DNA from 2 places in the Serratia sp. GW822-FHT06D09 genome. Region 1 is predicted to be linked to the other one. Evidence: predicted binding sites of a transcription regulator. Region 1 holds the regulator's gene; the other holds the start of a gene.
What was found. The regulator LexA, encoded in region 1, represses DNA repair genes until DNA is damaged. The targets are predictions, from matches to a motif close to TNCTGTATGTACATACAGNA.
Positions count from the first base shown of each region.

Region 2: a site for LexA is predicted at 3,293-3,312, ahead of uvrB (excinuclease ABC subunit UvrB). Genes of this name have one in related genera too.

Region 1 is NZ_JBXALO010000004.1:58,333-67,727, reverse strand. It holds gene AC1RKG_RS11300 (CsbD family protein) at 57-266, opposite strand; gene dinF (MATE family efflux transporter DinF) at 553-1,917, opposite strand; gene lexA (transcriptional repressor LexA) at 2,019-2,627, opposite strand; gene AC1RKG_RS11285 (diacylglycerol kinase) at 2,749-3,117, opposite strand; gene plsB (glycerol-3-phosphate 1-O-acyltransferase PlsB) at 3,266-5,731, shown strand; gene ubiA (4-hydroxybenzoate octaprenyltransferase) at 5,791-6,684, opposite strand; gene ubiC (chorismate lyase) at 6,681-7,205, opposite strand; gene AC1RKG_RS11265 (MFS transporter) at 7,597-8,979, shown strand; gene AC1RKG_RS11260 (LacI family DNA-binding transcriptional regulator) at 9,002-9,395, shown strand, end outside.
Region 2 is NZ_JBXALO010000002.1:35,307-44,701, forward strand. It holds gene AC1RKG_RS03920 (hypothetical protein) at 1-1,273, opposite strand, end outside; gene AC1RKG_RS03925 (ATP-binding cassette domain-containing protein) at 1,443-2,153, opposite strand; gene uvrB (excinuclease ABC subunit UvrB) at 3,423-5,435, shown strand; gene AC1RKG_RS03935 (VF530 family protein) at 5,544-5,801, shown strand; gene AC1RKG_RS03940 (gluconeogenesis factor YvcK family protein) at 5,806-6,723, opposite strand; molybdenum cofactor riboswitch at 6,984-7,126, shown strand; gene moaA (GTP 3',8-cyclase MoaA) at 7,113-8,099, shown strand; gene moaB (molybdenum cofactor biosynthesis protein B) at 8,249-8,761, shown strand; gene moaC (cyclic pyranopterin monophosphate synthase MoaC) at 8,767-9,246, shown strand; gene moaD (molybdopterin synthase sulfur carrier subunit) at 9,243-9,395, shown strand, end outside.

The sequences.
Region 1 (9,395 bases):
TGAAACGCCTGGCCATCAGCATAGTTTACGGCCGCAATCCGCTGCGGCCTATCGCACTACCAGCGATACTTGTTGTGGTCTTCCCAGGATTTCACTTCTTTCTCGGCCGCCTCTTTCTGGTAGCCGTAGCGTTCCTGAATTTTACCGACAAGCTGTTCGCGTTTCCCTTCAATGACCGTCAAATCGTCATCGGTCAGCTTGCCCCATTTTTCCTTCACTTTCCCTTTAAACTGCTTCCAGTTACCGTCGGCTTGATCTTTGTTCATAACCTCTCCGTTACCTGTGATTAGTCAGTTTTAAAAACTTGTCGCTGGGCTTAACTGAGTAATAATCATGGTCAATTGACCTAAAATGAAGGGAATGTCATTCCAATTCATTCCGCCAGCCACATGATTAACTATAGCAACAGATATCGATAAATAACAAAAAACCAGAATAAAAATTCAACAAAACAACAAAATTCAGTAAAACACCCGAAATAACAGTCAGTAAGCGGGACTCAATCGACGCGATAATATGTAACTCAATATGAATACAAAACATTAGTTAATTTTATGATAACGTCTCATTGTGAGCCGTTGGATCCGCGGCAAACCAGGTACCGCGCAGCCTGTGGCGGTGCCAAATCCAGCCGAGCGCGATGCCGCGCAGAGAAAGAAAGACCGCCAGCGCCAGCCATAAACCATGATTGCCCAAGACGGGTACGGTCAGCAGCGTCAAACCATAGCCGGCCGCCGCCACTGCCATGCTGTTGCGCATTTCTGCTCCTCGTGTGGCGCCAATAAACATGCCGTCCAGCAAATAGCACCATACGCCCACCAATGGCAGCACCACCTGCCACGGCAGATAGTGGCCGGCCAGCGCACGCAGTTCCGGTAACGAGGTCAAGGCGGCGATAATATGCTGACCGGCAACGGCATAAACCAGGCCAAAGGCCAACGCGACCAGACAGGCTTGTCGGCAAGCCGCACGCCACACCTTGCGCAGTTGGCTATCGTCGCGCGCGCCATAGGCATGGCCAGAATGCGCTTCAACCGCGTAGGCAAAACCGTCGAGCGCATAGGCGGTAAAGGTCAGTAAGTTCATCAGCACCGCATTCACCGCCACCACTTCGCCGCCAAGCCGGGCACCGAAGATGGTCAAAGAAGCGAAACACAGCTGCAGCAGCAGGGAACGCAGCATAATGTCGCGATTCAGCGCCAGTAAACGCCGCAGGTTGCCACGCCAGGCAGTGCGCAGCATCGGCATGGAAATGCCACGCAGGCGCATGACCCGCCAGGACAGCCATAAGCCCAGCAGCAGCGTGGCATACTCAGAAATAGCGGTCGCCGTCGCCGCACCTTGCACGTTCCAGCCCAGCCCCATCACCAGCCAGATATCCAGTACAATATTCAATAAGTTGCCGACAATCAGCAGGATCACCGGCGCACGTACGTATTGCACGCCAAGCAGCCAGCCCAGGATAACCATGTTCGCCAATGCCGCCGGTGCGCTCAGCCAGCGGATCTCGAGGAATAATCGGGCCTGCTCCAGCACCGCCTCGTCGCCACCGACGATTTTCAGCGCCAGTTCGATCAGCGGATGGCGCAGCAAGACAATGGCCACACCGGCCAACGCCGCCAGCAGCAGCGGTTGCATAAAGGCGCGCGCCAATCCCTGTGGGTTTTGTGCGCCCAGAGCCTGCGCAGTCAGACCGGTGGTGCTCATACGCAGGAACAACAACAGCATGAACAGGAAGCTGGTCGCCATGGCTCCTACCGCCACACCGCCCAGATAAACAGGGCTGTCGAGGTGACCGATCACTGCGGTATCCACCAGCCCAAGCAACGGCACGGTGATATTGGAGAAGATCATTGGCAGCGCCAGGCGCCACAAGGCTTTATCGGTATCGCTGGTGAAGGCGGAGAGCAGGCGCATAGTGAAATGTTCCCGTGGCAATGCGGTTTTAATCGGTCAGAAATGACATCGCCCCAGAGCTGGGGCGATTTAAATCAAAGGGCAGCGTGCAGGCTTATGGGTTAAACCCAGTCGCCGTTGCGGATCACGCCGACCGCCAAGCCTTCAATGGTGAAGTTCTGCTGACGCAGATCAACCACAATCGGCTGGAACTCACTGTTTTCCGGTAGCAGCTCAACCACGTTACCGTGCTTTTTCAGCCGCTTGACCGTAACTTCATCTTCGATGCGCGCCACAACCACCTGGCCATTACGCACGTCCTGAGTTTTATGCACCGCCAGCAGATCACCGTCCAGAATACCGATATCACGCATCGACATACCGTTAACCCGCAGCAGGAAATCCGCGCTCGGTTTGAACAGGGAAGGATCCACCTTGTAGTGACCTTCGATATGCTGCTGCGCCAGCAGCGGCTCACCGGCAGCCACGCGGCCAATCAGCGGTAAACCCTCTTCATCTTCCATCAGCAACCGAATGCCGCGCGAAGCGCCGGAGACGATTTCGATGACGCCTTTACGCGCCAGCGCTTTCAGATGTTCTTCTGCGGCATTTGGCGAACGGAACCCCAGACGCATGGCGATCTCGGCACGCGTCGGCGGCATGCCAGTGGACGAAATATGATCGCGAATCAGATCATAGACCTCTTGCTGTCTGGTAGTTAGTGCTTTCATTCCGCCCCCTGTTTGTTTATACAGTCTTGCTGTGAGTATATACAGGTAAGTGCGGCTTGGGAACCGAAGAATGAATAAAAATCAGGGATTAGCGACCCGGATCGCAACGAGCTTGCTCTGCTCAGACAAAGTGCTGCCACAGGACCGCGGCCCAAACAAACAGCGCCAAAATAACCGCCAGCAAAACTGCCGCCGACCCCATATCCTTGGCCCGGCCGGACAGCTCGTGATACTCGGTCCCCACCCGGTCAACAATCGCCTCAATCGCGCTGTTGAGCATCTCGACAATCATCACCAGCACCACCGACCCAATCAGTAAAATGCGCGCTATCGCACCCACGTCCAGCCAAATCGCCAGTATGATAGCCAGCACGGTCACCACCAACTCCTGGCGGAACGCCGCTTCGTGCTGCCAGGCAGCGGAAAAACCTTTATAAGAGTAGCCGGCGGCTTTAATAATACGGGTCAGGCCGGTTGCTTGGTTCGTCATGTTTTTAGTGCCTTTCGCAGAGGTAAGTCATAATTAAACAGTCTAGGCCAGGAAGCGCTCACGGCTCCCGGTTTTCCAACACCACAGATCTGCTACCCGGTTTCTGGTATGCTTGCGGCGCATTGCTAACAAGAGGCTTCACGTTGTTATGTCAGGTTGGCGTAAAATTTATTATAAACTATTGAATTTACCACTCAAATTGTTGGTAAGAAGTAAGGTTATCCCTTCAGATCCGGTCACGGAGTTAGGGTTGGATCCCTCACGGCCGATTTTGTATGTTTTACCTTATAATTCCAAGGCGGATTTACTGACGCTGCGCACCCAGTGCCTGGCGCAGGATTTGCCCGATCCTCTCGAACCGCTGGAAATAGACGGCACCGTGCTGCCCAGCCACGTGTTTATTCACGACGGCCCGCGCGTATTCCGCTACTACACGCCGAAAGAAGAGTCGGTAAAACTGTTCCACGACTATCTGGATCTGCACCGCAGTAACCCGGATCTCGATATTCAGATGCTGCCGGTTTCGGTGATGTTTGGCCGCTCTCCGGGGCGCGAAGGCCACGGCACACCGCATCTGCGCTTGCTAAATGGCGTGCAGAAATTCTTCGCCGTGCTGTGGCTCGGCCGCGATAGCTTTGTGCGCTTCTCCAATACCGTTTCGCTGCGCCGCATGGCGACCGAGCACGGTACGGACAAGATCATCGCGCAAAAGCTGGCTCGCGTAGCCCGGATGCACTTCTCACGTCAGCGTCTGGCCGCCGTAGGCCCAAGCCTGCCGGCCCGTCAGGACCTGTTCAACAAGCTGTTGGCGTCCAAAGCGATCGAAAAAGCGGTCGAAGACGAAGCGCGCAGTAAAAAGATCTCCCACGAAAAAGCCCAGCAAAATGCCATTGCATTGATGGAAGAGATTGCCGCCGACTTCTCTTACGAGACGGTGCGCCTTTCCGACCGCGTGCTGAGCTGGACCTGGAACCGCTTGTATCAGGGCATCAACGTCACCAACGCCGAACGCGTGCGTCAGCTGGCGCAGGACGGCCACGAGATCGTGTATGTGCCCTGTCACCGCAGCCACATGGACTATCTGCTGTTGTCCTATGTGTTGTACCACCAGGGCCTGGTGCCGCCGCACATTGCTGCCGGTATTAACCTCAACTTCTGGCCGGCCGGGCCGATCTTCCGCCGCCTGGGCGCGTTCTTTATCCGCCGGACCTTCAAAGGCAACAAGCTGTACTCGACGGTGTTCCGTGAATACCTCGGCGAGCTGTTTACCCGCGGTTACTCGGTGGAATATTTTGTCGAAGGCGGGCGTTCCCGTACCGGGCGTTTGCTGGAGCCGAAGACCGGCACCCTGTCGATGACCATTCAGGCTATGCTGCGCGGCGGGGCCCGCCCTATCACGCTAGTGCCGATCTACATCGGTTACGAGCACGTGATGGAAGTGGGTACCTACGCCAAAGAGCTGCGTGGCGCCACCAAGGAAAAAGAGAGCCTGCTGCAGATGCTGCGCGGCCTGCGCAAACTGCGTAATCTCGGCCAGGGCTACGTGAACTTCGGCGATCCCCTGCCGTTGACCACCTACCTGAACCAGAATGTGCCGCAGTGGCGCGAATCGATTGACCCGATCGAATCCCAGCGCCCAAGCTGGCTGACGCCGACGGTCAACGATCTGGCGGCCAAGATTATGGTGCGCATCAACAATGCCGCAGCGGCCAACGCCATGAACCTGTGTTCCACGGCGTTACTGGCTTCTCGCCAGCGCTCGTTGACCCGCGAGCAGTTGCTTGAACAGTTGGAATGCTATCTGCAACTGATGCGCAACGTGCCTTATGCCGATGACGTTACCGTGCCGACTCAAACGCCGGATGAGTTGCTGGATCACGCGCTGAACATGAACAAGTTCGAGGTGGAGAAGGATAACATCGGCGATATCATCATTCTGCCGCGCGAGCAGGCGGTGCTGATGACCTATTACCGCAACAATATCCATCACCTGCTGGTTCTGCCGTCTCTGATTGCCACTATCGTGATGCACCATCGCCGGGTATCTCGCGCTGAACTGCTGCGCCAGATTGGTTTGATTTACCCGATGCTGAAAGCCGAGCTGTTCCTGCACAACGACAAGGAACAACTGCCGGAAGTGCTGCAACCGCTGATCGAGGAAATGATCCGTCAGCAATTGATCTGCGATAAAGGCGACGATCTGGTACTGAATCCAGCACGCATCCGTCCGTTGCAGCTGCTGGCCGCCGGTGTCCGTGAAACCTTGCAGCGCTACGCCATCACCATGTCTATCCTCAGCGCCAACCCGAGCATTAACCGCGGTGCGCTGGAGAAAGAGAGCCGTATCATGGCGCAGCGTTTATCCGTGCTGCACGGCATCAACGCACCGGAGTTCTTCGACAAGGCGGTATTCTCCACTCTGGTGGCTACGTTGCGTGAAGAGGGCTACATCAATGATATTGGCGATGCGGTGCGTGAGCACACCCTAGAGGTGTACAACATGCTGAGCGACCTGATTACCCCGGAAATCAAACTGACCATTGAAAGCGTCAGCATGCCGGCGGAAACCAACGCTCTGCCAGAAGCGGTTGAACCGGAAGAGAAAGACCAGTAATACGTTGATAAAAAAACAAAAAGGCACCCCAGGGTGCCTTTTTTACTGTCCGAACGCGGTCAACTTTGCCAGTAACTCAACGCAATACCGATAAACAGTACCAGCCCGACGTAGTTGTTATCCAAGAACGCTTTGAAGCAGGCATCCCGTTCACGACCGGCAATTTGTTTTTGCTGATGGATAAACAGGGCTCCCGCCAGCAACAGCGACCAATAAAACGCGCCGCTCAACTGCGCCAGATAGCCCACCGACAGCATCAGCAGCAAGGTGGCGAACTGCAGCAGGCCGACGATCAGTTTGTCGTAACGGCCGAACAAAATGGCGGTGGATTTCACGCCAATCTTCAGATCATCGTCGCGATCGACCATGGCATACAGCGTATCGTAAGCTACCGTCCAGCAGATGTTGGCCAGCAGCAGCAGCCAGCAGCTCAGCGGCAACGATTCGCTGACGGCGGCGTAGGCCATCGGAATGCCCCAACCAAACGCAGCGCCCAATACGAACTGCGGCAAATGAGTGACCCGCTTCATAAACGGATAGGCCCATGCCAGCGCCAACGCCGCCAGAGACAGCCAGATGGTCATCGCATTCAGCGTCAGCACCAGCGCGAACGAAATCAGCACCAGCACCACAAACAGGATCTTGGCCTCTTTTTCGCTCACCCGGCCGCTGGGCATTGGGCGTCCGGCGGTACGCTTCACATGGCCATCGACGGCGCGATCGGCATAATCATTCACCACACAGCCGGCGGCACGCATCAGGAAAACCCCGACCACGAACACCAGCAGGATAGACAACGACGGCACGCCCTTCCCCGCCAGCCACAGCGCCCACAGCGTCGGCCACAGCAACAGCAAGGTGCCAATAGGTTTATCGATGCGCATCAGATGGCTATAAGCCTGCCATTTACTTTGAATCACGCTTCCCTCCAAGGTATTTCCTCTCCTCATCATTCGGGGTCAGTACTGCCCGCGGCGTACAGCGGCGAAGCCGGTAGAAACAGTTCGGTCAGCAACAGCGGTTTACCCGCCAGCCGCAGGCGGGAACGGCGTGCCCACAGCGCATCTTGCCGACCGATATGGATGTAATCGCGAGTTAACTCGTCGCTGCTAAAAAGATAGCGCCCCAACGGCAATGTGCCCAAATCCACCAGCGCCAAATCCGGGCCGGTCAGAGTTTCCTGCGGGATCACCGTACGCCCCAGCAGCCAGGGCTGGTTATCGCCCAACAGCACGATTTCACGCAGCCAGTATCGTGGGCTCTCAGGAAGATGGTCGGCTTCTTCGCCCAGTTGATCGCGGGTGATAAAACACTCGCGCTGCGGCTCAACGTGCACGCGCCCGCAGTGACGTTCAAAGCGGCGGGTCATGGATCCTAACTCCATCAGCCAATCACTGACGGCGGCCGGTGGCGGAGATTGTTGTGCGGATAACCACTCCAACGGCGGCAGGATGGAATCCTTATTGCCAGACATTGCTCTACTCCATGCCTGACGCCGCGCCCTGCGGCCGCGCCAGACCAGACAAACTGTTAACAGTCGACCATTGTAACGCAGAAATTCAAAAGCGGCAGGCTGATTCGTGGCGTGACGCGCAGCAAAATAACGCCCAAAAAAGCGGCGCAATGTCATCTTTCTGCCATCTGTTTTCTTTACCTTCGTCCACCGGAGCGATGGGGATTCTGTGATCGCCTGCAAACTTTCGCCTCTGCCACATTGTTTTATCTACGCGCGTAGATACTCTTGTGCCGCAGCGTTGAATCGCCATCAGTCCAACACTTTGTCAGCAAACCTTCTTGCCGACACCAGGGAAACCATCTTTAACGGCGCCATTTATGGCGCATGACGAAAAGAGGATATCAATGCCATGAGCGAAACAACGCTTGCACACCAACAGGCCGCCGGCGATACGCTGGCGGCCGACGAACGCCTGGCCACCAAAGAAGGGCGCGGCCAATTCTGGCGTGCCACTTTTTCCTGCTGGCTCGGCACCGCGATGGAATATGTCGATTTCGCACTGTATGGCCTGGCGGCCGGCATGGTGTTCGGCGACGTGTTCTTTCCCGAAGCCACACCGATAGTGGCGCTGTTGGCCAGCTTTGCCACTTACTCCGTCGGCTTTGTCGCCCGTCCAATCGGTGCGTTGGTATTCGGCTGGATTGGCGATCGCAAAGGCCGCCGCGTGGTACTGCTCACCACGGTCGCGTTGATGGGCGTTTCTACCACGCTGATCGGGCTAATCCCCTCCTACGCACAAATTGGCGTTTGGGCGCCTGTCTGTCTGGTGATCCTGCGTTTTGCGCAAGGTTTCGGTGCCGGAGCGGAGCTCTCCGGCGGCGCGGTGATGCTGGCAGAATACGCACCGGCAAAACGACGCGGTCTGGTCGCGTCGATCATCGCCATCGGTTCCAACAGCGGCACCCTGCTGGCGTCGCTGGTGTGGTTGTTAGTGTTGCAGTTGGACAAAGCGGATCTTATCGCCTGGGGATGGCGTATTCCGTTCCTTGCCAGCATCCTGATCGCCGCAGGAGCACTGTACCTGCGCCGCCACGTACGCGAAACGCCGGTTTTTGAACGCGAGCTGCAGCAAAACCGCCAGCGGATGCTGGAAAATACCCCCACCGAGCCGGATAACCGCAGTTACTTGCAGCGCACCAAAGCTTTTTGGATCATGCTTGGCCTGCGCATTGGCGAGAATGGCCCCTCCTATCTGTGCCAGGGCTTTATCGTCGGTTACGTCGCCAAAGTGCTGATGGTGGACAAATCGGTGCCCGCGCTGGCGGTGATGATCGCCTCACTGTGCGGTTTCCTGGTGATCCCCCTGGCCGGTTGGCTTTCCGATCGCTTCGGCCGTCGCATCACTTACCGCTGGTTCTGTCTGTTGCTGGTGTTGTATGCCTTCCCGGCGTTCTGGCTGCTCGACAGCCGCGAACCGGCAACCGTCATTTCAGTGATTGTGGTCGGCATGTGCATTGCGTCACTCGGCATTTTCGGCGTGCAGGCGGCCTATGGCGTGGAACTGTTCGGCGTCAAAAATCGCTATTCAAAAATGGCGTTCGCCAAGGAGCTGGGGTCGATCCTTTCCGGCGGTACCGCTCCGCTGATCGCCACCGCGTTGCTGTCCGGCTTCGGTCACTGGTGGCCTGTCGCCTGCTATTTTGTTGTAATGGCGGCCATTGGCTTAATCACCACCTTCTTTGCACCGGAAACACGCGGCCGCGATCTAAACCTGCCGCAGGACGCGGCGTAATCAGGGCGCACAGGAACCCAACTTGGATAATCAATCTGCGCGACGCATCACCCGTGCCGACGTCGCCCGCGTAGCGGGCACCTCGGTTGCGGTCGTCAGCTACGTGATCAACAACGGACCGCGCCCGGTGGCGGAAGCCACCCGTCTGCGGGTGCTGGAGGCTATTGAAAAAACCGGTTACCGACCAAACGATATCGCCCGGGCACTGGCTTCAGGCAACACCCTGACCTACGGGTTGGTGGTACCCGATATCTCCAACCCGTTTTTTGCCACCCTGGCCCAGGCGTTGCAGCGAGAGGCTTTCAGCCACGGTCGGGTACTGCTGTTGGGTGACGCCGGTGACGACCGCCAGCGCGAGCACGACCTGATTAATCATCTGCTGCGCCGTCAGGTTGACGGGCTGCTGTACACCAGCG
Region 2 (9,395 bases), on a different contig from region 1:
CTGCACCGGATTCGATGGCGATAGTGATGGCGTCTGAGGTGAAGGGATCGCTGACGCTACCGCCAGAGACTTCCCAACCTATAGGTTTCGTCGTGAATGAAAAACTTCCGTCTTTAATCTTGTTATTATTCATGGTGGTTAAAGTTTGAAGACCTTTGCCTCCGCCGCCACCATCGAGGCGGCTATTACGGATCACGAAGTCACCGGTGCCGCCGAAATAACGTCCTGTCGTGGTTCTCACACCATAAAATTTGACATTTTCGACGATAATTCCACTGCTGCCAGCTTCAGCAAAAAAACAGTATTCTTTGGTCAGGGGGCCTTCCAGCGTAATAATTTCACCCCCCTGAATAAGTAGCGAGGCGTTTTGGTTGGCACTACAGCGGAACGGGAAATCAGTAAGCGGACTATTTTCATTATTGAACTCGATATGGCAACCGTGCAATTCGACGCTCCCCGCTTGCACATTTACAATAGCACCAGCGTAATCTATTGATGTACCGAAAAAACGAAATGCACCGTTCGGATTCTGGTTGCCAATGGCCAGACCTTGCGAGTTACCGAGTGTACCGCCAAAGAAGTTAATCCCTTCGCCAAAGTTTTTAGCACCGGATTCAGCGGATGGCATATGTACACATTCATAACAACGGATGACCTCACAGGCGTAGTGATGTCCAATATAGGCGTTAGCGCCAAAATACATACCGTAATAAAAACCAGAAATATACACGTTATTAACGGAAAAGTTCCCCAGCAGGCCTCCCAGCAGATTTCCTTGTGGATCTTTTTTTTCTGGCGAATCAAACAAGATCCCGTCAATAAAGTTGTATTCGTCTTTTTTTTCATCTGCCATATCAGGTAACGCAGTTTTTTTCTTTGCACCGATCCCTTTGACGCTAAAGTTTTTTAAGATTGGCGCTGGCCGAATGGGGACACCATTATCCAGTGCGAGCGAGGTCGCATAGCAACGCATAAAGTAGTTGTGATCGTTTTCAGTGCCACTTGGAATGTTAGTGGTGATTTTTACACCATTGCCGTCAATATAAACGAAGCCAACGTCGATATCTGTCTTGGGGGCTATCCAGGTCTCAAACGGGGAGGCGAATTTTACGGTTGTCGGTCTTTTTAAGGTGTCTTTAATGAAGGTTTGCGCTTTGACCAGCTCGTCGCGCGACTTGACGTAAATACCCGCCACATCGAGACGCTCTTTTAGCGTCCAGGCTTTACTGTTCAGATCGCTATATTGGATAAATTGTGCATCATTATCAGCCATGATCTAACCCTCGATTCAAGTATATTGGATGTGAAAACCCGTTGAATATGGAGGGAGTGTCTGACCACTTCCAGTCTCTATCGTTCTGTCTGCGTTGGTACAACGGCAGAGGTGTTAATTCAGCATCGGCTAATTAAAAGCAGGGACGCATTATTTGCGTCCCTGCTTATCACACCGCCAGATAGGCATTGATCAAGTCCTCATCCAACTGTTCCAGCGTACCATCCGCCACGCTGCGGCCCTTATCCATCAGGCAAAAGCGATCTGCCACGCGGCGGACAAAGGGCAGTTTGTGCTCCACCAGCAGGATAGTCATGCCCAGTTCCCGGTTAAGTTTGCGGATCACGTTGCCGATATCGGCGGCGATAGACGGTTGAACACCGCTGGTGGGTTCGTCGAGGATCAGCAGCTCTGGTTCCAGTACCAGTGCGCGGCCAATCGCCAGCTGCTGCTGTTCGCCGTCGCCCAAATCGCCGGCCCGACGTCCGCGCATCTCCCTCAGGTTGGGAAACAGGTTATAAATCAACGGCGGGATGCGGCGGGATTTATCACGTCCGGCCATCAGCGCCACCTGCAGGTTTTCCTCAACGCTGAGTTGTGAAAATATCTGTCGCCCCTGGGGAACGTAGCTGATCCCCAGCTCCGTTCGGGTTTCTACCGGCTGCTGCAGCAGATTTTGCGGGGGTTCGTCTGCCAACTGCCAGGTCATGCTGCCGCTGACCACCGGCAAATGACCCATAATGCAGTTGACCAGCGTGGTTTTGCCGACGCCGTTACGGCCGATAAGCACCGTACATTGGCCACGCGGCAGTTCCAGATTGATATCCCACAGGGTATGGTTTTGCCCATAAAACTGATTCACTGACCTTAAACTCAACATCCGGCATTCTCCTCAAAGACCTGTCTTCCACTCGTGGTTGTACGCCCATAGCGGGCGTCGGCGTAACGCGGCGTTAACAGGCCGCGCCGATTTCACCCGCCGGAACCGCAGGGCGGCCGGTGCAGGGAAGGGGGACGAACCCCTTCTTCCTCGCTTAATCCACTCCCTACTGCGATTTCCGCCTTAGCGGTTTCTTTCCCGAGTGTTTCAATGTCTGGGACAAAATGCTGATCTGCTACCTTCAACGAGGTAGTTAAGTTTTGACTTAAGCAAGCAATACATAGGTGAAAATGGCACCTAAAGGCCATTCGTTAGCGCTCTCTCATGTTTATGTCGCCAATGTCAGTTGATTCGCATTGGCGTGACGCTAAACCCCGAGCAGCTCATTCTGCCGTTTCGGGGCGTAGATTTCCCCGAGCCCACTTTCGCCGTCAAAGGGTAATGCAACCCTTGGGCCAACTTTTTGAACGCTGTAAATCAGAGATTGTTATTGCCTTGTTAACGGCCTGGCGCGCCAGACGTGGGCTGGGTGGAATAGCGGAAAATAGCGGGAAAGTTAACACGGACGATTTTTGCACTCTTCCGGTGCTGAGCAGAAGAGTTATGGTGCAAGCTATTTCATCGCTCGCCGCAAGATGCAGCAAAGGAAGGTAACAATGGGACAAATCTGTTTTTGGCAATGGGTCTTTTTAGCATTAATCGGCATAAACAAAGCGATATTTTTGTGAAAAAATAACTAAAAAAGCCATCTTGGCGAGAAGAAACGCCAAAAAGCGTTCTTTCTGCAACTCCCGCCGGGGGCGGGGCGGTGAGAGTTATCCACTATTCCTGTGGATAACCTTGTGCATTAGATTTAGAAAACCGGTTTAAAGCGAGAGCGGACGCGGGTTCTGTTCGCTTTGTCCGCAATCTCGTCTTTTTTATAAAATCATTATTAATCAATAAATTAACTAAAATCAAGCGGCCTCTGTATTGATGAAGTGCCTATGTATGATTTTTCGCCACAGTGCTATCAATAAGTTAATTCGTGGCGGATTTTGGGGATAAAACTGTTATTGACAATAAAAATGTCACGCCGCTGTAACTCTGGCGGTGCATTCAGCCCGGATTGACGCACGCCAAAGCAACGAACCGCTTGAAGCTGGTTTTATATCCAGTATCATAGGCACTGGCGAAAATCGCCGGGGCTTTCCATAATTAGAGGCCATTCACCGAGCAGCAGCTCCATGGCCGCCTGAGCGCGCGCATCTCCACAGGGTAGCCGAGTCAATGAGTAAAACGTTCAAACTGCATTCCGAATTCAAGCCGGCCGGCGACCAGCCGGAAGCCATCCGTAAGCTGGAAGAGGGCCTGGAAGACGGCCTGGCTCACCAAACGCTACTGGGCGTAACCGGCTCGGGCAAGACATTCACCGTCGCTAATGTGATCGCCGATCTCAACCGGCCCACCATGGTGCTGGCGCCCAATAAAACTTTGGCGGCGCAGCTGTATGGTGAGATGAAAGAGTTCTTTCCCGAGAATGCAGTCGAGTATTTCGTTTCTTACTACGACTACTATCAGCCGGAGGCCTACGTCCCCAGCTCCGACACCTTTATCGAAAAAGATGCCTCGGTGAACGAACACATCGAGCAGATGCGCCTTTCTGCGACGAAAGCGCTGTTGGAACGTCGCGATGTGATCGTGGTGGCGTCGGTATCGGCGATCTACGGCCTGGGCGATCCGGATTTGTACCTGAAGATGATGCTGCACCTGACCAAAGGCATGATCATCGATCAGCGGGCGATCCTGCGTCGTTTGGCGGAGCTGCAATATAGCCGCAACGATCAGGCTTTCCAGCGCGCGACCTTCCGCGTGCGGGGTGAAGTGATTGACGTCTTCCCGGCGGAATCGGATGAATTGGCGCTGCGCATCGAGCTGTTTGACGAAGAGGTCGAACGGCTTTCGCTGTTTGATCCCCTGACCGGCCAGATCGAACAAGAGGTGCAGCGTTTTACCATTTACCCCAAATCGCACTATGTGACGCCGCGCGAGCGGATCCTGCAGGCGATGGAAGAGATCAAGGTGGATCTGGCCGAGCGGCGCAAGGTGCTGCTGGCCAATAACAAGCTGCTGGAAGAACAGCGTCTGACGCAGCGCACCCAGTTTGATCTGGAGATGATGAACGAACTGGGCTACTGCTCCGGCATTGAAAACTATTCGCGCTACCTGTCCGGGCGTGGCGAGGGTGAGCCACCGCCAACGCTGTTCGACTATTTGCCGGCAGATGGTCTGCTGGTGGTTGACGAGTCCCACGTGACCATTCCGCAAATCGGCGGTATGTACAAAGGCGACCGTTCACGCAAGGAAACGCTGGTGGAATACGGTTTCCGCCTGCCGTCGGCGCTGGATAACCGCCCGCTGCGCTTTGAAGAGTTCGAAGCGCTGGCGCCACAGACTATCTATGTGTCTGCTACGCCGGGCAAATACGAGCTGGAAAAATCCGGTGGTGACATTATCGATCAGGTGGTGCGCCCAACCGGGCTGCTGGATCCGCAAATCGAAGTGCGGCCGGTGACCACCCAGGTGGACGATCTGCTTTCCGAAATCCGCAAGCGGGTGGCGATCAACGAGCGTGTGCTGGTTACCACGCTGACCAAACGCATGGCGGAAGATCTGACCGAATACCTGGAAGAGCATGGCGAGCGGGTGCGCTACCTGCACTCGGACATCGATACCGTGGAACGGGTCGAAATCATTCGTGACCTGCGCCTGGGCGAGTTTGACGTGCTGGTGGGTATCAACCTGTTGCGTGAAGGGCTGGACATGCCAGAGGTATCGCTGGTGGCGATTTTGGATGCCGATAAAGAGGGCTTCCTGCGTTCCGAACGTTCATTGATCCAGACCATTGGGCGTGCGGCGCGTAACCTCAACGGTAAAGCTATCCTCTACGGTGACAAAATTACCGACTCGATGGCCAGAGCGATCGGCGAGACCGAGCGTCGCCGTGCCAAACAGCAGGCGTTCAACGAAGAAAACGGCATTGTACCGCAGGGCCTGAACAAGAAAATTTCCGATATTTTGCAGTTGGGCAAACCCAGTACCCGCAGCAAAGGCAAAGGGAAGGGGAAAGGTGCGGAAAACGCCGCCCAGTACCAAAATCTTACGCCAAAAGCGCTGGATCAGAAGATTCGCGAGTTGGAAGCGCAAATGTATACCCACGCGCAAAACCTGGAGTTCGAGCAGGCGGCGGGCTTGCGTGACGAAATCCACCAGCTGCGCGAGCAGTTTATTGCCATTTCATAACCCATTGGCGCGCTGCAGACCGCGGCGCCGCCAAAACATAAAATCCTTGTCGCCTCCGCCAAAGCTGATTATGGTGTGCGGCCATTTGACTACTGCGAGCCACCGACCATGACCCAACACCAGTCCAAAGACCCGATGCACGGCATCACTCTGGAACAGCTTCTGAATAAACTGGTGGAAAACTACGGTTGGTCAGGGCTGGCTGAACGCATTCGCATCAACTGCTTCAGCAGCGATCCCAGCATCAAGTCCAGCCTGAAATTTCTGCGTCGCACGCCCTGGGCGCGCAAACAGGTGGAAGATCTTTATCTCGACATGGTTGAGCAGGCCGCCAGCGATAACCCGTGGCTACGTGGCGGCAAATAAACGCTCAGGCGCGGGCACCTAACTCGATCAACGCCTGATCCAGCGCCTGGCGCAGCAACTGACGATCGTGGCGGTAAGGAATATCCTGCGCTTCCAGCGGCTGTTTGATCACCACCCGATCTTGCACTTCACGGGTATCCGCCGTTGGCCCGACAATGACGGCATCAATCATCTGGCGGCCAATTTTCGCCTCCATCAATTCCAGCTTGTTCTTCAGCGTCAAGGCTGCCGCCGCGACGCTTAATTCGCGTCCGAGGTTGTCGATATAAATCATATTGGCGCTACTGCGACGCAGAGCCTGCGTAAGGTCATCGAGCAACAGCAGAGGCATCAGGCTGGTCAGAAAACTGCCCGGTCCTATCAGGATCACGTCGGCCTGCGCGATAGCATCCAGCGCCTCGCGCGTTGCGTTGACGTGAGGTGACAGCATCAGCTCCTGTGGCATGTCGGTCAGTTGATCGACATTCACCTCGCCGTAAACGTGGTTGCCTTCATGATCGTGCGCCATCAGGTCCACCGGCTGTTCGGACATCGGGATCAGCGCCGCGTCCACCTTCAGCAGGCTGCGCACCAGGTTGATCGCTTCCAATGGGCGTACGCTCAGGTGATCCAGGGCTTTCAACATCAGATTGCCGAGGTTGTGCCCAGACAGTTCGCCATTACCGCTGAAGCGGTATTCGAACATCGCGGAAGCCACGCTCGGTTCGGTGATCAACTGATTCAGGCAGTTACGGGTATCGCCCCAGGCAATGCCCCCTTCCGAACGGCGAATACGGCCGGTAGAACCGCCGTTATCGGTGGTGGTGACAATACCGGTTAAACGGGAGCCTAAAGACGACAGGGAAGACATCACGCGACCAAGACCATGACCGCCGCCTAATGCCACTACCCGATCGAGATCGGCCAGGGTTCGATTACGCATAAATTTCCTTACAAGGGGGCTTAACTGCCCGCATAAAGTAGCGGATTTGGCGTAAAAACGCGAAAAAGAGTGTGGTTTGCGTGATTCCGGTCAATTCGTCTCCCTAAAGGCTGTTTATCATGGTTTACCAGATTAGGAATCGCCTAAAATCGCTGTATACACAATTATATAGCGAAATTGCGCGTTGGCTATCGCGTTTGTTTAGCGCTAGAATTCCGATGAAAACCACGGTTTCGTTCCGGCTACTCCGACTGCGGGAACTGAGACCAAAACTCCTAGCCTCTGGGCCTACGTTGTTCCTGCGAACAATATGGCGCTTGGGCCGTGGCGAAGTCAGCCACCAGGGTGCAGAGCGGAAACGTTCGCATCTCCCGACTTTGGAAGGTGTTATGGTGCCGCAACTCATTGATGCTTATGAGCGCAAGTTCTATTACTTGCGCCTATCGATCACCGACGTGTGCAACTTTCGTTGCACCTACTGCTTGCCGGACGGCTACCGCCCGAACGGCAGCCCGAAAACATTCTTGTCGCTTGATGAGATCCGACGCGTCAGTCGCGCATTCGCCGAACTGGGCACCGAAAAAGTGCGCCTGACCGGCGGAGAGCCTTCTCTGCGCCGCGATTTCACCGAGATCATCGCCGCTGTGCGTGAAAACCCGGCCATCCGCCAGCTCGCCGTGACCACCAACGGTTACCGTATGGCGCGCGACGTCGCCGGCTGGCGTGATGCCGGCCTGACGGCGGTCAACGTCAGCGTCGACAGCCTGGATCCCCGCCAATTTCATGCCATTACCGGGCAGGACAAGTTCCGCCAGGTGATGGACGGCATCGACGCCGCCTTTACCGCCGGTTTCAGCAAGGTGAAGGTCAACGCGGTGCTGATGCGTGACGTTAACCACCAACAGCTGGGCGCCTTCCTTAACTGGATCAAAGACCGCCCGATTCAACTGCGCTTTATCGAACTGATGGAAACCGGCGAGGGGGGCGATCTGTTTCGCAAGCACCACGTTTCCGGTGAAGTGATCCGTTTGCAGCTGGAACAGCAGGGCTGGCAGCGTCAGCCGCGCGGCCGCAGCGACGGCCCGGCGCAGGTGTTCAGCCATCCGGATTATCAGGGTGAAGTGGGCTTGATCATGCCGTATGAAAAAGATTTCTGCGCCAGTTGCAACCGGCTGCGTGTTTCCGCTATCGGCAATTTACACCTGTGTCTGTTCGGCGAGCAGGGCATTGGTCTGCGCGATCTGCTGACGAATGATCAGCAGCTTGATGAACTGAAGGACCGCATCCAGGGCGGGCTGCTGAGTAAGAAACAGACTCACTTCCTGCATCAGGGTAACAGTGGCATAACGCAGAACCTGTCGTTTATCGGCGGCTGATCCCCGGCATCTTTCAAGCCGCAGCGTTGTTGGCTGCGGGCGCTCACCCCAGTCACTGACCTGAGTAAGCTCCTGGGGATTTACGGCCTTGCCGCCTAGCTGCAACTTGAAATCTATTGGGTATCCTATGAATAGGAGCAAAGTGAACAATGAGTCATGGCAACAGTGAATTCATTCCGGTACATATCGCTATTTTGACCGTTTCGGACAGCCGTGGCGAAGCGGAAGACACCTCGGGCCAGTACCTGCAAGAAGCGGCGCTTGAAGCCGGACACCGGGTAGTGGATCGCGCCATCGTCAAAGACGACAAATACCTGATCCGCGCACGCGTTTCCACGTGGATTGCAGACGAAACGGTGCAGGCCGTGCTGATCACCGGGGGCACCGGCTTTACCGCCAGAGACTACACCCCGGAAGCGCTGCTGCCGCTGTTCGATCGCGAAGTGGAAGGGTTCGGCGAACTGTTCCGCATGGTGTCTTACGAAGAGATTGGCACCGCCACTGTCCAGTCGCGCGCGCTGGCCGGTATGGCCAACCAGACGGTCATTTTTGCCATGCCGGGGTCAACCCGCGCCTGTCGCACCGCCTGGGAACGCATTATTGAAGAGCAGTTGGACGCGCGTCATCGCCCGTGCAACTTTCTGCCACATCTGAAGAAATAAAAATTATGACGCAGCTAACCCACATTAACGCCGCGGGCGAAGCCCATATGGTTGATGTTTCAGCCAAAGCAGAAACGGTGCGCGAAGCGCGCGCCGAAGCTTTCGTCGAGATGTTGCCGACCACGCTGGCGAGGATTATCGAGGGCAGCCACCACAAGGGCGACGTGTTCGCCACGGCGCGCATCGCCGGTATTCAGGCGACGAAACGCACCTGGGAGCTGATCCCGCTGTGCCATCCGCTGATGCTGAGCAAGGTCGAAGTGCAGTTGGAGGCCCAACCGGAACATAGCCGGGTGCGGATTGAAACCTGTTGCCGACTGACCGGTAAGACCGGTGTTGAAATGGAAGCGTTAACCGCGGCTTCAGTGGCTGCATTGACCATTTACGACATGTGTAAAGCGGTACAGAAAGACATGGTGATCGGCCCGGTGCGGCTGCTGGCGAAAAGCGGCGGCAAATCCGGTGATTTTAAGGTGGAACTATGATTAATATTCTTTTTTTTGCTCAGGTACGCGAACTGGTTGGCACCGGCGATTTATCGATGCCGGCAGATTACCCGACGGTAGAGGCGCTGCGTAAGGCGCTGTGCGAACGTGGCGACCGTTGGGCATTGGCGCTGGAGTCCGGCAAGCTG